DNA from 4 places in the Planococcus antarcticus DSM 14505 genome. Region 1 is predicted to be linked to each of the others. Evidence: riboswitches for the same ligand, from Rfam matches in the RefSeq annotation. Region 1 holds a riboswitch; each other region holds the start of a gene.

Region 1 (3,762 bases):
ATCATCACTGGAACCATCTTTGGCAAAAGATATTCAGTTCTTGCAATGGTCTTTCTTGATTTATATATAAAATACGGCATTTTGCTCGACCTTCAGCCATCCAACGTAGGTATTGTGCTACGAAACAGCGGAGGTATGCGATATACGCTTGGGGAAAATGCGATCCCTCTTTCCAAGAACCTATCTTCTGTTCAAGAAAGAATGAAGATGAAGGTTTTTATCAAAGATCACCTTCTTCCTCTTTTTTCTGCCATATCGAAAGAAACTAAGAGCCAGGAAAGTCATATGCATTCCTTGGTCAGCCACAATTTTTTCCAAAAATCTTCCGCTTTAAAAGAATCTTCCCCCGAGCAATCATGTTTAATCGATGAAACACTTTCTTTTCTCTTATCAGAGTATGGAGTAAGACAAAAAAATGGAGAATTATACCGCCACGAATATCGCCTCTACAGCTCACCGGATGAGCCAGAAAAATTTTATTTACGCAACCATTGTTGCCTGTCCTATCTCTTGCATGACGGGGATAAAAACCGCTGCTGCAGAACTTGTCCTCTACTATCAGAAGATCAACGACAAAAAGGTTGAATTCCCAATTATGGGTATTCAACCTTTTTACATCCAGTGATTTTCTATTCTATATATGAAAGAACTTCATCGACAATCTGAGTTCGACCAATTACTCCCCAACTCTTGTAAATCCAAAAGTCTGTTTCTTGGACGTTACCCTGCTGAACAGCAGGGAGGCCTTGCCATAAAGAACTTTCTTTAATAGTCCCCATATTGTCCGGACCACCAGAAGAATCAACTTGCAGGAAAATATAATCTGTATTTATTTCTGGAATCACTTCCAACGATAAGTCTTTTCGTTCTAGCGGATCTGTTAAATCAGACGGTTCAAACCCTAAATCGTTGTAAAGCAATGTGTTCATTGGATGTCCCGATTCTGCATATAACTGAATGGCATCTTTTCGGATTCTAAGAAAGGCGAGGCCCTTGTTTTCAAGTCCACTGATTTGTTCCTTCCCATCCACTACTTTCTGGTCTAACTCTTTTATTTTTTGTTCTGCAAGTTCTATTTTCCCATAAATTTCTGCGATTTTCAAGAAATCCTCCTGCCAGAAATTCGGGTCATTTGAGGCTTCGGGATCCTCTGTACCTAAGACAATAGTAGGTGCAATCTTAGCGAGGTCATCATACACCTCTGAAGCAAGGTAATCATCAATGATGATTAAATCCGGAGATAAAGATAGTATTTTCTCCAAGTCAATAGAAGCTTGATTACCTACTATTTCAACCCCCTCTAATTGATCAGCAAGATACGGTATATATCCTCCTCCATATTGCTCTTCACCAGTTACTGCATAGGGTTTTTCTTCTAGAGCAAGAATATGATCCGTGAACGATGGACGTAAGGATAAAACTCGATCCAATTTTTCAGGAATTTCTGTTTCTCCATATAAATGCTCTATTATGCGTTTATCCTGAGCATTTGTATCTCCATTTGATGAAGAAGCTTCATCTGTGGATCTATTCTCACTACCGCATGCAGCTAAAAATACTAAGATTGTTAACATAGCGATTATGAATGGTACTATATTTTTTGTCATTATATATTCCTCCAGTTGAAAAATTTTTTATTCTTTGATAATGATAATCAATATCAAATATAAAAGCAAGGGTTATTTTTTTTATTTATCTTTCTGAATTAATTAGAAGCAGTGTTGCAAACATTGAATTTGTACCACTGCTTTTTTATGTCTCACCTTCGATGATTCAAAGCGTTCGTAAAAGTGGCAAAACACTTTTCGAACGTCCTTCTCGTACACCATGTTTATGGACAGAAACAAACGGTGGCTAGAGGGGCCGCTACCTGTGAATTAGGTAGTTCGTCTATCAAACTTTCCGATATTCTTTGACTCAATGGCTTCGAAGGATTTTCACACTATACTACAAGCTGTAAGCTCATAAGAAATTACAGAATATCAAATTTGCTACTTACGAATATTCCTTTGTCATGTTAGTCTGTCAACACACAAATCGCCGGCGCATCCACCGGCTAGGCAACGAGCTTGCGCAAGAGCAATCGTCTTTGCTCTACCCAAAGCGATTAAAGCGACTCTTAACAGCTAGCTCTTTCTCAACCAATCTCTAACCGCTTCAGAACCCAACCCAAACTTCCACACGGCCCCTCTTTCCAAATCTCCCTCTTTACTTCCTCGGCCACTTCCTCTACACTAAACCCATCGGGAACAACCCGAACACAAAAACCGCATACCGTTTTCTGCACTAGGGGTGCCCACTTTGGCTGAGATGCAAGCGCAAGCTTCGATCCCTCAAAACTCGATCAGGATAATACCTGCGTGAGGAAGTGCGGCGCATTTCTGAAATAATTCCTTTAATTATTTGTGGACAATGGCTGCATCTTCACGGATGCGGTCTTTTTTGTGCAAATTTTAAGGAGGAATTAGAACATGGAACCATTGCAATGCGGTACGAGTCCAATTGTCGGATTTCGCTTTTCACTGCATCCGATGACTAGTGATTTTATCAAAGTAATCAAAGGGGCGTTAAACGACACCGACACCTCGAACGTTTGGATGCATACGGACGATGTCTCGACAGTTATACGTGGTAAGCAAATTCATGTCTTCAATGTCGCTAAAGCATTAGCTTTACACACAGCGAAAACAGGCGAACATGTAGCCTTGTCTGGCACTTTTTCAATTGGCTGTCCTGGTGATTCAACGGGAGACGTCTTTTTAGAAAAGGACGACGTGCTATTGAACACAGATAGCACGAAGCAATACATCTCTTCTCAGTTTGCGCTATACCCGATGAACAATCCGGATTACATGGCAGTTATCTACCGTGAAGTCGACCGCGCTAAACAACTTGGCCTTTTCAATGACTCGATGCATTACGCTAGCGGCATTCACGGCGATATCCACGAGGTATTCGCTTTTTACGAAGAAGCATTTACTAACGCTTGCTCTGATGAACATCGCCATTTGGTGATGACGGTGTCCATGAGCATTAACAGCCCGTCTCACGGAGGTGCGTAATTTGCTGAAATCGTGGAAATTAAAAGAAGTGGTCTTGATGTCGTTATTTGCGGTCGTTTTCGGCATTGTCTATTTATTGTTTGTCCATGCAGCGAATATTTGGGCAGCTGTAATTGGTCCACTCGCTTATGAATGGATGTTCGGCATTTGGTTTATTGTGTCGATCATCTGCATGTATATCATCCGGAAGCCGGGAGCTGCTTTTCTTTCTGAAACGATGGCTGCGGCAATCGAAGTCCTCATTGGCAATGCGGTCGGTCCCCGTCTTATTTTGTCTGGTGTCATTCAAGGGCTCGGCGCTGAAGCGGCATTTGCGTTAACCGGCTATAAGCATTTCAATATTTTGGTGCTTATGCTTGCAGGAATCGGATCAGCCGTTTTTAGCTTTGTTTACGGGTACTTCATTTCTGGTTATGCGGCACTGGATCCGTCGTTCGTCGCGTTAATGTTTACGATCCGTGTTCTTAGTGGTGCAATTATTGCGGGAATCGGCGGGAAGTATATCGGAGACGCCTTGCTTGCGACCGGATCACTCCGCGGTTACGCCATTGCGCGTACGAAAAAAGGTGATGCTAATGCATGAAGAGATTTTCTCTTTAAAAGGGCTGTCGTTCCGCTTTCCTGAAGATGAAGAAAAAACCTTAAGGGACCTTTCCTTTTCGGTTTCCCGAGGAGAAAAACTAGTCATCTCAGGACCAAG
Region 2 (3,762 bases), 1.2 Mb from region 1:
TACTGCCTGTGGTGACATTGGATAAATGGCGGAGACGCCCGTCGTATTTTGGGCAGTCACGGCAGTAATAACAGAGGTGCCATAGACGTCCAGTTCTTGAAAAGTTTTTAGATCAGCTTGAATGCCAGCGCCTCCTCCAGAATCTGATCCGGCAATTGTTAAAGTTTGTGGTGTTTTTTTCATAGCACTCTCTCCTGTGAATAAATTCGCTCGGCTACTTCGCTATCCGTCAAACTTGCTAGCCTATTGATGAAAGCAACTTGAAAATCACCAGGAAGTATAGCGGTTTGACTAGCCTGTTCACCAGCAATCGCATAAAAGCGTAGAATGTCGCTCACTATCTTCAACGGATTTCCAGACTCAACAGCAAGACCTGCAGCAACAACACTACTTAGTAAACATCCCGTCCCTGTAATCGAAGCCATGATCGGATCTCCAAAAGGAATTTCAATAACAGATCTTCCGTCTGTGACAATATCTATTTTTCCAGTAACTACTACAAGCAAACCCAATTGTTTAGCAGTAGAGATAGCGAGCTCTTTGACGTCTAGGGTCCCTTCTCCGGCATCAACGCCTTTAGACTGCCAGTCTTTACCGGCTACAGCTGCAAGCTCTCCTGCATTGCAGCGAAGGACGCTGACGTCAACTGTCTCCAGAATTTCTCGAACAGCCTTGATTCGGAAGTTGCTTGCTCCTGCTCCAACAGGATCCAGAACTACAGGAATCCCCAGTTTGCTAGCCGTCTTTCCAGCAATTAGCATACTTTTTAGCGACTCTGTGTGCAGAGTTCCCATATTCAATGAGACTGCCTGGGCTAATGCAGCAAGTTCTGCTGCTTCTTCAGGCGCTTCTCCCATTATTGGAGAAGCGCCAATTGCCAATAGACCGTTGGCTTGAAAATTCGATACTACGTGATTCGTGATGCAATGAACAAGCGGATTTTTTTGTTTTATTTGTTGGAACATGTTAGACACCCACTTTATCGGTGGAATCTACAGACCAGGATTCTTTTCTCCATGCCTGATCCCAAAAATTCAATTCATAATAACTACTTTTCCGGAAATGATCTTTTAGCTCTTTACGGCGCGCTTCTGGCAATCTTTCTGCTAACCGATTCATGCGTGAAATTTGTTCGTTGACAAGTTCCCCAAACTCCTCGGAACCGTAAGTTTCAATCCAGCGATCGTAAATCGAATGATCGGGTTTGGCATCCTTTAAACGTTCCCCAATTTCATAATACAGCCAGTAACAAGGTAAAATAGCTGCCAGTACGTCTGCCAATTCACCTTGTGATGCGCGGTACATATGGTTCACATAAGCATAGGCTGTTGGAGAAGGCTCGAACGCAGCCCACTCTTCTTCTGTCACATCAAGTAGCTCCATAAATGACTCATGCAAAGATAACTCAGCACTGCACGTATGAGCTGCATGAATCGCAAAACGTTGTGTGGTTTCTAAATCTTTTGCCTTAGACGCTCCTAGCGCCTGTATTTTCGCAAAATGTGATAAGTAATAAGCGTCTTGCATGACATAAAAACGGAATATATCGACTGGCAACGTCCCATCTTCAATTCCTTTAACGAACGGGTGGTCAAAACTTGCTTGCCATAAGCTGTTGCACTCTTTTCTCACTTCTTTACAAAATGTCATTTCTCCATCTCCTTTTTTGGTTTAGTGCAGTGCCTAGCTCTTTGGGATGTAAGCCACTCTGGTCTTCAGTTTCAGAGCTAAACAGGCACTTTCACTTTTCTTCATTGTCCAGTTGCAGTGCCCAGCTCTTCTGGATGTAAGTCACTCTGGCTGTGCGGCTGAAAACATGCCACTTCACCAGAGCGTCTTACACCTGTCAGAGCTAAACAGGCACTTCCACTTTTCTTTATTGTCCAGTTGCAGTGCCTAGCTCTTCGGGATGTAAGTCACTCTGGCTGTGCGGCTGAAAACATGCCACTTCGCCAGAGCGTCTTACACCTGTCAGAGCTAAACAGGCACTTTCACTTTTCTTGTACAAAATAAAAACGCCGCTTCCCAGTAAAGGGAAGCGGCGTATGCAGTCGATAAGAAAATAGCAAACGGTCGCCACTTCCCTCCGCTGGTATGATCCAGATCAGGTTCAAAGGGTCCAAGCTAATGCTTGTCTCAGCCGATATCCGGCTCCCCCAGTGGTGTTTTTATTTATGTTTTCGAAATCACTATAGCATAGTTTCTGATAATTCTACAGCTTTTATAAAATACCTCTTGATGTCCGTAGAAAGAATCGTGTGTTTTATTTAGTAGCCACTACAACTTCTTACAGAATACGTATTGGTAAATGAAATTATTAATAAAAGAATAATAGAGATAAAAAGGCACGGAAATAGACCTTGTCGCTCATCCATACACTTTATCTATTATCTTCGTTAGTTGATGCGAATTGCCCAACAATCGCTTTTGATTCTTAAAATATTAATCAATTAACACTTTTATTTCATCTTTATTTTCATCTATTAGTTTTTCTAGTAGTTTATGATATTCTTCACCAAATTCATCCATCCATTTTGAATCATTAACATCTCCTCCTCCTAATTTCTCCTCAAGGTACGCATTGATATAAGCATTTTGTTCATTAATTTTTTTAGCGTATTCTTTTTGGAAGTCTTCTGGTGTCATATCTAGTTTTTTAGCTTGAACTATGGCATACTTACGAATTTGCTTTCCACCTTCGTCTTTTGTATTTTCAAGAGGAAGCTTTTCAAATTCATCCCGGTTTTTTTCATCACTTAAATTGGTAGAAACATCAAGGTTCATTTCCTTGACCTCTTGTTTTATCAATTCTACCCCTATTGCTGAATCCAGATAATCTAACGCAGTATCATCAGGATATAAAAAACGCAAATCACCTACTGTAATCTCTTGACCTTTTACAATCGCCGCTGCTTCATTATCATCGTATTTTGAAATGCCGCTACACCCAGCAAGCACGATCGTTCCAAATAAAATCCCTACCAACAGAATTCTCTTCAATATTCCCGCTCCTTTCTAATAACATTTCGCTATAAAACCCAACTTTTACTCAATAAAATACTCCATTAGTTGAATAACTCAAAGCTTTAAGATTGATACGTTCTTAATGACTGATAAGTTTCATTAATTGAAAATAAGCATCTTTCTATTATCATTTCATGCTTTACGATATCCAGAAATTAAAGTCAATTCAAAAAATGTTTAGGATATTTTGTAGCCACGCCATTGAACGGTTGTATCCAGCCTTTTAATTGACTGGGTTAATTAGAAGCGTCATGCTCGACGATACTTTTTTCCACATTTGAACAATCGTTCCTTAAGATCCAATATCAACAAAATCAGTTAACATAGCTACCGAATAAAAAAAGCGTTCCTGAAAAATTCAGGAACGCTTTTGATTTATTAAACTGTTACTACTTTTTTCTCTTTTTTGATTTGCTTGCTTCGCAATTGACCACAAGCTGCATCGATATCGGCGCCTTGCTCATGACGTACACCACAGTTGATGCCTTTCTTTTTCAGAGCATCATAGAAAGCAGAAATTGCTTCCGGCGTACTTTGTTGATATTGATCGTGTTCATCAACTGAATTGTAAGGAATCAAGTTGACGTATGACAAATGACGCTTGTCTTCGAGCAACTTCGCCAATTGATTGGCTTCTTCTACGTGGTCATTGATGTCACGTAGCATAATGTATTCAAACGTGATACGACGGTTGGATTTCTCCAAATAATAATCGATAGAAGCCATCAGCTTCTCTAC
Region 3 (3,762 bases), 1.0 Mb from region 1:
CGGAACGTTTTTTTACTTAGCGTTTTTTCCCACGAGTAGTAGGTTGTTTATCAACTGATTGTCCAGTCTTGCCTTGTTTTCTTTTATTTAACACTTTGCGGATAATCGGGTATGCGATAGGACCATATTTTATCGCGGATTTCAATAATCTTCCAATTGCCATTTGAATCTCTCCATTCATAGGGGTGATAAGTATCATTTTCCCGAATTCTTCATAATGCAAACCTTTCACTCAGATTGCGCATGGGCCAGCAGGATCTCTTTGTACGAATGGACACTTGAAATTAACACATATTCAGCGTTGCCATGCCAATCATCGCCGCTTGGACCGAATTCGATAGCACCTTCGCCTCCAGTGACAGCTGCATAATATCGGGTATCTGCGGCACCGTGTTGACCGAATAAAATAGGTTCCTGCTCGGTCGTTTCCAGAATTGCTTTCTGTAGGCTTTGGATAAATGGATTTTCTTTAGTTGTTGTCAGAGCAGGCGTAGAACCCGAAGCCTTGTAATCCATATCGAGATGTAAGGTGTCAGCCAAGTCTACTAGCTGGCGGACGATTTCATCTTTGTCCTGTCCCGGCATAAAGCGGATATCATAGGACATTTCGCAAATTTCAGGAACCACATTGTAGCGTTCTCCCGCTTTGATGATGGGCAGGTTGACGGAAGGTTGCTCGTAATATTCCGTTGATTCTTTTCGGAACGGCAGATCAGCGATAGCCATATGGAATTTCATCGCAGACTCAATAGCATTGATACCTTCCCACGGCCGGCTGCCATGGGCGGGTTTGCCTTTGAACGTCATATCCATTCGCAGGATGCCTTTGGATTGCAGTCCTACTTTCAATCCGGTAGGCTCGCCGCAAATGACGAAGTCTCCATGGAAGCCTTGTTCGACAAGCCATTTGGACGTGTTGCGACCGCCAATTTCTTCATCGGTAACGATATGAAGCTGTACGATGCGGTTGGAGCTTGAACTGTCGAGTTCGACAAAGGCCTGCATCATCGCGGCAACACCTGCTTTCATATCTGCGGAGCCGCGGCCATAGAGGCGGTCCTGTTCCTCCATTGGCACAAACTGTTCTTCGTGGCCCGGAACCACATCGACATGACCATTCCAGACAATGGTCTCAGTGCCTTGTCCTTTGGCTGCTGTCAGCATCATATAGCCTTTATTGTCGTGAACAGTGACGGTCTCGCCTTTAGCCTTTAGCCAATCTGCACAAAAAAGAAGAGCTTCATTGGCTCCTTCCTTTGTATCGCTTTGAATTTTAATCAGTTCTTTTAACAGTTTAATCATTTTTTTGGCAAGCCCAAAATCACGGCTGCCTTCACCACCTTTCAAATATCTTCGTTATTCAAGTCTTTACCCTATGAATCTATCTTAAAACAGCCTTGCATTAAAAGGGAGGTTTGTGTACAATACAGGGGAAAGTCAAATATCTGTATACACCACAAGGGGAGCTTTTGCTGAGAGTGAACATTCGTTCTTACCCTTTGAACCTGTAAGTTAACACTTGCGCAGGGATGTGGATGGAAACCGGCCCTTACAACGGCGCCAGGCTCTGTCCTGGCGTCGTTTTTAATATGGTTTTATTCACGGCCCTTCTGGTGATGTGCACAACACATAAGGAGGAAGTCATGAGAAATAAAAAAGTGTTATTAATGATGGAAATCGCTATTTTCGCCGCTCTTGGATTTGTTTTGGATTTTATTTCTTTCCGCATGCCACAAGGTGGTTCTGTGAGTCTTGTGATGATTCCAATTGTTTTAATCGCCTTTAGAAGAGGTGTCGGTGCAGGAGTTCTGACCGGAATTTTGGTGGGGCTGTTGCAGATCGTTTCTGGCATTATTTCCGTGACTCCATTGTCGTTTGGATTCGTTGTTATGCAGGTCCTATTGGATTATATTTTGGCGTATGCAGTTGTGGGGCTTGCTGGCGTTATGCGAGCAAAATATATGCAGCATGCGCAAGCCAAGCAAACCGGAAAGATGCTAACGGCTATAGTAGCGGGAGTACTGATTGCTTCTGCGCTCCGCTATCTCGTCCATGTCATTACAGGCATTCTGTTCTTCGGTATGTTTGCTGAAGGCAATGTCGTCATCTACTCGGTCATCTATAATGCGACTTACATGATACCGGTATTCTTGCTGGCTGCTTTTGTCTGTGCTGCGCTTTTTTCGGCCGCACCAAAATTGGTGGATGCAGAAGCTTAAACTCTAGAAGGCTGTCCTTTGGCAGTCTTCTTTTCTATGCTTAGATCCAGCAGTTGTTAAATCTGGAGAAGAGCCTCACTTATAATTTTGTGGTATAATTCTTGAATAGAAAAGCTTGAAAGAAGGGTAATTGATGATAGCAACTACTGAAAAAGATATTGAAATGTTAAAAAAAGCCGGCCAAATGGTGGCCGAAATTCGGGAAACGATGAAAGCTGCAACCAAAGCGGGAGTCACCACCAAGGAAATTGACGAATTGGGTGGTAAATTATTCGAGGAGCTGGGCGGTGTTTCGGGTCCAAAATCAGAATACGATTTTCCTGGATTTACATGCATCAGTGTTAATGAAGAAGTAGCTCATGGCATTCCAGGTGACCGCGTGATCAAGGACGGAGACATTGTCAATATTGATGTATCAGGATCGTATGAAGGATTTTTCTCCGACACCGGAATTTCATTTGTCGTAGGTGAAGGACATGCAGATAAGGAAAAAATCTGTGAAGCCGCTGCTTCAGCTTTTGACCGTGCGATGACGAAAGTCAAAGCCGGTGCAAAACTAAACCAAATCGGTAAAGCAGTCGAACGCGAAGCGAAAGAACAAGGTTTATTCGTCATTAAGAATCTGACCGGGCATGGCATCGGTAAATCATTGCATGAAGCCCCTCAGCATATTTTAAATTACTACGACGCGTGGGAGACGACTATTCTTAAAGAAGGCATGGTTCTTGCGGTAGAGCCGTTTATTTCACAAAAGGCAGAGCACATCGTAGAGTCAGGCGATGGCTGGACATTCATCACGCCGGACCAATCCTTAGTAGCGCAGATTGAGCATACTGTACTTGTTACAAAAGGTGAACCAATCTTGCTGACCAAACTGGAAAAATAAAAAACCGCATACGTTAAGCATTAAAGAGATCCAGTTCAAACGACTGGATCTCTTTTTCTTATTTATTTCACGAGAGAAGTTCTACGGCACAAAAAAACTGTGGACATACTCGTTCTAATCGAGCCGTCCACAGCATTATTGAACTATCGGTGAAGTTCTTTTCTTTATTAATAAAATACCGGTTAATATGACGCCGCTAAGGAAAAGGGAAGCTGTTGTCACTAGCATTTCGTCTGTTCCGTGCTTGACGGCAATCCCAATGAACGCCCAAATGAAAACCAATGCAAAAGGAATGTCCGCGTGGTGAAAGCGAATATGCAAAGCAAGCGCAGTCGCTACTGTTAGCATGATCACTGTCCAAAGTTGGTCACTGAGTCCCCAGCCGCTCCAATTATAATAAGTTAGAACGAAACTGATGTTGGCGATGGTGGCCACGCTGATCCAGCCCATGTTAACCGAAATTGGCAGCCGTTCAGTGAACGTTCTTTCCGAATTTCCGTATTGTAGATAAAGAGCGATCAATGCAACCAGATAACCGAGCATGGCGACGATTGACCAGGCGAAAAATTCATAATGCCATAATAGTAGCCAGCTAATATTGAAAACGCAGCTTAAGATAAAGAATAAGGCGATCTTGGATGAGGGAATTTCTCCCTT
Region 4 (3,762 bases), 1.3 Mb from region 1:
ATGACGGTTGCCCCTACTATGATCCTTCCTCCTTTTTTTGGAACAAGATAGCAGTCATTTGTAAAAATTGTGCTGGACAATAAAGAGGCTTCTGTCCGTACAGAAAAACATTCGCCCTTCACAGGATAGGTTTTAAGCTGTAAGCCCGTTTCCATCAGCAACTTTTCGCTCCAAGCTCCGCCCGTTACTACTACACTGTCACTTAAAAAATCGCCTTCATTCGTAGCGATCCCAGTAATTTTTCCGTTTGAAAAATGAAAGGAATGAACTTCTACATATTCTTTAATTACAGATCCGAGTGCTGATGCAGATTTTAAAAACCCCAAAGCCAGCTGATGGGCTGCTACTTGGCCATCTTTTTCGAGATACATTGCACCAATTATCTCACTAGACAATGCTGGCTCTCTTTTTCTTACTTCCTCGCCGGTGAGCCATTCTGCTAGCTCGCCGTTCTGTCTATGGGCCTCAATGATCCGATGGTATTCCTGTTGCTCATCATCAGTTAAGGCGAGTCTCAGCATTCCCTTATTCACAAGTTCAATATCAATTCCGCTCGCCATTTTCAGTTCATCCGCTAAGTTACTAAACATCGTCCTGCTCGCCCTAGCCAATTGAAAAAGTGGACCCTTTCCATCCAGCTCCGCTTGGGCGCCCAGCATCCCTGCTGCAGCTCCGGATGCTTTACTTACAAGCCTGTCTTTTTCCAGCAATAAGACTTCCATCCCTCTTTTCGCCAAATTATATGCTATTGCCCCGCCATTGACGCCGCCGCCGACTACAATGGCATCATAAGTTTTATTCATTAAAATCCTCCTTTAACCGCTTAAGTAAAAAACGTTAGCTAGACAAATAGGACCGATATTGCTGTACCGTCTCAAAGGGGTCTTTTGCTTCTAATATCCCTGACATTATAGCGACTCCTTGTGTTCCTGCTTTGATAACATCTTTAATATTCGCCGGCATTATTCCACCAATCGCAATGACTGGGATTGAAACTGATTCAGAAACGGACCTTAACTGATCTATCCCTTTTGGACGTAGCCCTGGTTTTGATTGAGTCGAATACACATGGCCAAAAATTAGATAATCCGCTCCTTGTTGCTCGGCCATTTGAGCTTCTTCAATAGAATGAACGGAACAGCCAACTGTTAAATTCGAAAATTTTCTTTTTACAATTTCGACAGGTAGCGAATGATAGGCTAATTGAACTCCTTTTGCATTTGAAACATAGGCAACATCCGCCCTGTCATTAATCACTATTTTTGAAAGAGGAACTTGTTGATCTATTAAAAGCTCGACCATTTTATATATTTCTTTTGCTGTTTTCGTTTTTTCACGAAGATGTATGCAATCGATGTAAGGATGAATCCTACCGACAATATCTGCTAATAGTTCCGGCTTTTGCTTTCCTGTTGAAATAATATGCAGCTTATTATTCTCCATATATTTACTCCTCCAATCTAAATCCTTAAGCATAAAAAACCACTCCAGCGACGGAGTGGTTTTGACTATATCTTATGTGTTGATACAACATATAGTGACCACTTCCCTACGCTAGTTTCAACTAGATCAGGTTCAAAGGGTCCGGATTTCTCCGTCTCAGTCTTAAAAGACTCCCCCAGTGTTTTATATTCAGTTTTTTCAAAATATCTAAAGTAAGCGTAACATCTCCTGTGATATTTATCCAGTTCGTAGTAAACTACCCGCTACATAACGCCATCGCCGGTTGTTTGAAGTGGGGGCTTCTCGACTGTTGTTTTTAGTAGCCAACGAAAACAGTCGAATCTTTTGGCCATCTGCAATTCCTGGTCAGGATAGAGACGGAATTTACAGGCTCTGTGGATCACATCCATTCAACTAGCTTCTGTTTCTCGATTCATGTTCATCTGGAAAACGAATTTCATTTTTGACAAACGCCAACCGACATCCATATCTCCTATACCGTTGGACTTTAACCAGAGTATACATGAAAAAGAATACGCTTTTCAGAAAATGTTAAATAGTAAAAAAGAACATTTACTGTCTATCCTTTCTGATGATCCTTGTATAATTTGCGGTGATAACTAGCTTCATTTTATACAGTCCAATCGGTTTCAAAGTCGTATGCTGAATATACCACTAACCCTCTGCATCCGAACAAATCTATAATACCTCCATCTTTTTACACAGATGCACCTACTAATTCGGATTATCTTTGCACGATTGCGTCGCCTACAATACTTTTCTCAATTCCTTTTCTCCGAGAACGAGAGACAAAATCCTTATGCCAATTTTCTTAATTATTTACTTGCACTTCGCTAACTTGTCAAATTCCTTTGTCCAACTCGGACCACCCACTTGTTGATAAGTTCCGCTCAGAAGATATGCTTTATCTGACTTTTTTTTGAGTCTACTGCTTGAATTTAAGAACCTTCATTCCCTACTTCTATTCCAAAAAAACGAAGAATTTAGTGTATAAAGGTCTATCAATTTTAAAATATGTAAATAAAAATAAGAATAGTGGGTATATAAGGTCTATGTCTATTAAATGCTAATGGATATTAAGGCACGATTTAGACAAATAGAAAAAATTTCGACATGAAGATGGTTGTATTGATTATTTCAAAGAATGTTAAAAATCATATAACAAGACGAACAGCAAGGCATTTCTTTTTACCATGATGAGTTACCTGCTGTGCGAATATCGTGTCTTACAAACACCATCTATTGGGATTTCGAAAAGTTTTTATGAGAATCAAAAGTAGAGGTGAGCGGGGGCTTAGGAACCGCCTACTAGCAGTTCGCATTTTTTATCATTCAAGAAGTTTTCTAGTGAAACACAGCCGTTTCAAAAGCACTATCGAGAGAAAAGGCTTTTAAAAGCTTGCTGCATGAAATTTATGTGGTAGAAAGACTGAATACTGTAGAGGGGGCAAAAAACTGCGTATCGCCAAAGAAATATTCATTTCTTGACAGCATTATTACCCTTTTTAAAAAAGGCAGCGATTATTTGATCAAGCGATAAAAAGCATAAACCACAAGCCGCTTTTTTATGCGGATGAAGTAAAAAATATTATCGAATGTTGTAATTCCATTACCTAAAAATATGTCAATCGAAAGGAATTTAACTCAATGAACACGACATTAGAAAAGAAATATATCCCATTAGCAGACTATTTTTCAACATCAACAAACCCGACTATTACATTACATTTTACTGAAATCGAAAAGATTATGGGGCAAAATCTCCCTCATAGTGCTTACCTCAATCACAGCTGGTGGAAAAAGACGAAAGCACCCGCTAAGCATTTTCAGGCCTGGACAGATGCAGGCTACACCGTCAATCACGTTGAACCTAATCGCTATGTCATTTTTGAGAGGATAGATCTTTTGAATAAAAAAGAAGCAATCAAAAACAATGAAGACATCTTACTCATACGCTCTGCCGGACACGGTGATGCCCGTTTTCTCGCAGATTTACAGAAAAGCATCGAAGGAGAATCAGACTTTTTACTGTACGGAAAAGAGGAGCGCGCACTGTCGACACAAAAAGTGAGAAAGCAAATTATTGAGTGGAAGCAAAGCGGCCATTCGATCATCTTTCTTGCTATTCTAAATGGACAGCACGTTGGCTACTTGATGGTCAAGGGCAATGATGCCAAACGAGCCACGCATCGCGCTGAACTGCGCCTTGCCATTCAAGCAAATTCGCAAGGCAAAGGAATCGCATCCTCGCTTCTTCAGAAAGCAGAGGAATGGGCAATCACAAAAGCCATCAGTAGA

Evidence for each region. Region 1 has a riboswitch for thiamine pyrophosphate ahead of BBH88_RS10430 (YkoF family thiamine/hydroxymethylpyrimidine-binding protein). Riboswitches for the same ligand answer to the same signal wherever they lie in the genome.
Region 2: it holds a riboswitch for thiamine pyrophosphate, as region 1 does, so the genes downstream of both, tenA (thiaminase II) here and BBH88_RS10430 (YkoF family thiamine/hydroxymethylpyrimidine-binding protein) in region 1, are expected to answer to the same signal.
Region 3: it holds a riboswitch for thiamine pyrophosphate, as region 1 does, so the genes downstream of both, thiT (energy-coupled thiamine transporter ThiT) here and BBH88_RS10430 (YkoF family thiamine/hydroxymethylpyrimidine-binding protein) in region 1, are expected to answer to the same signal.
Region 4: it holds a riboswitch for thiamine pyrophosphate, as region 1 does, so the genes downstream of both, tenI (thiazole tautomerase TenI) here and BBH88_RS10430 (YkoF family thiamine/hydroxymethylpyrimidine-binding protein) in region 1, are expected to answer to the same signal.

What each region holds. Positions count from the first base shown of each region.
Region 1 is NZ_CP016534.2:2,080,225-2,083,986, forward strand. It holds gene BBH88_RS10420 (hypothetical protein) at 1-585, shown strand, start outside; gene BBH88_RS10425 (ABC transporter substrate-binding protein) at 630-1,607, opposite strand; TPP riboswitch at 2,279-2,384, shown strand; gene BBH88_RS10430 (YkoF family thiamine/hydroxymethylpyrimidine-binding protein) at 2,472-3,062, shown strand; gene BBH88_RS10435 (ECF transporter S component) at 3,064-3,645, shown strand; gene BBH88_RS10440 (ABC transporter ATP-binding protein) at 3,638-3,762, shown strand, end outside.
Region 2 is NZ_CP016534.2:3,313,474-3,317,235, forward strand. It holds gene thiD (bifunctional hydroxymethylpyrimidine kinase/phosphomethylpyrimidine kinase) at 1-183, opposite strand, end outside; gene thiM (hydroxyethylthiazole kinase) at 180-965, opposite strand; gene tenA (thiaminase II) at 967-1,650, opposite strand; TPP riboswitch at 2,065-2,168, opposite strand; gene BBH88_RS16280 (hypothetical protein) at 2,443-3,000, opposite strand; partial or broken gene BBH88_RS19705 (IS1595 family transposase) at 3,087-3,257, opposite strand; gene rlmN (dual-specificity RNA methyltransferase RlmN) at 3,403-3,762, opposite strand, start outside.
Region 3 is NZ_CP016534.2:1,035,051-1,038,812, forward strand. It holds gene BBH88_RS19370 (hypothetical protein) at 17-163, opposite strand; gene BBH88_RS05080 (M20 family metallopeptidase) at 229-1,302, opposite strand; TPP riboswitch at 1,450-1,547, shown strand; gene thiT (energy-coupled thiamine transporter ThiT) at 1,644-2,219, shown strand; gene map (type I methionyl aminopeptidase) at 2,353-3,105, shown strand; gene BBH88_RS05095 (TspO/MBR family protein) at 3,241-3,762, opposite strand, start outside.
Region 4 is NZ_CP016534.2:3,408,144-3,411,905, forward strand. It holds gene thiO (glycine oxidase ThiO) at 1-803, opposite strand, end outside; gene tenI (thiazole tautomerase TenI) at 838-1,443, opposite strand; TPP riboswitch at 1,530-1,630, opposite strand; gene BBH88_RS20055 (helix-turn-helix domain-containing protein) at 1,707-1,853, opposite strand; gene BBH88_RS16770 (GNAT family N-acetyltransferase) at 3,112-3,762, shown strand, end outside.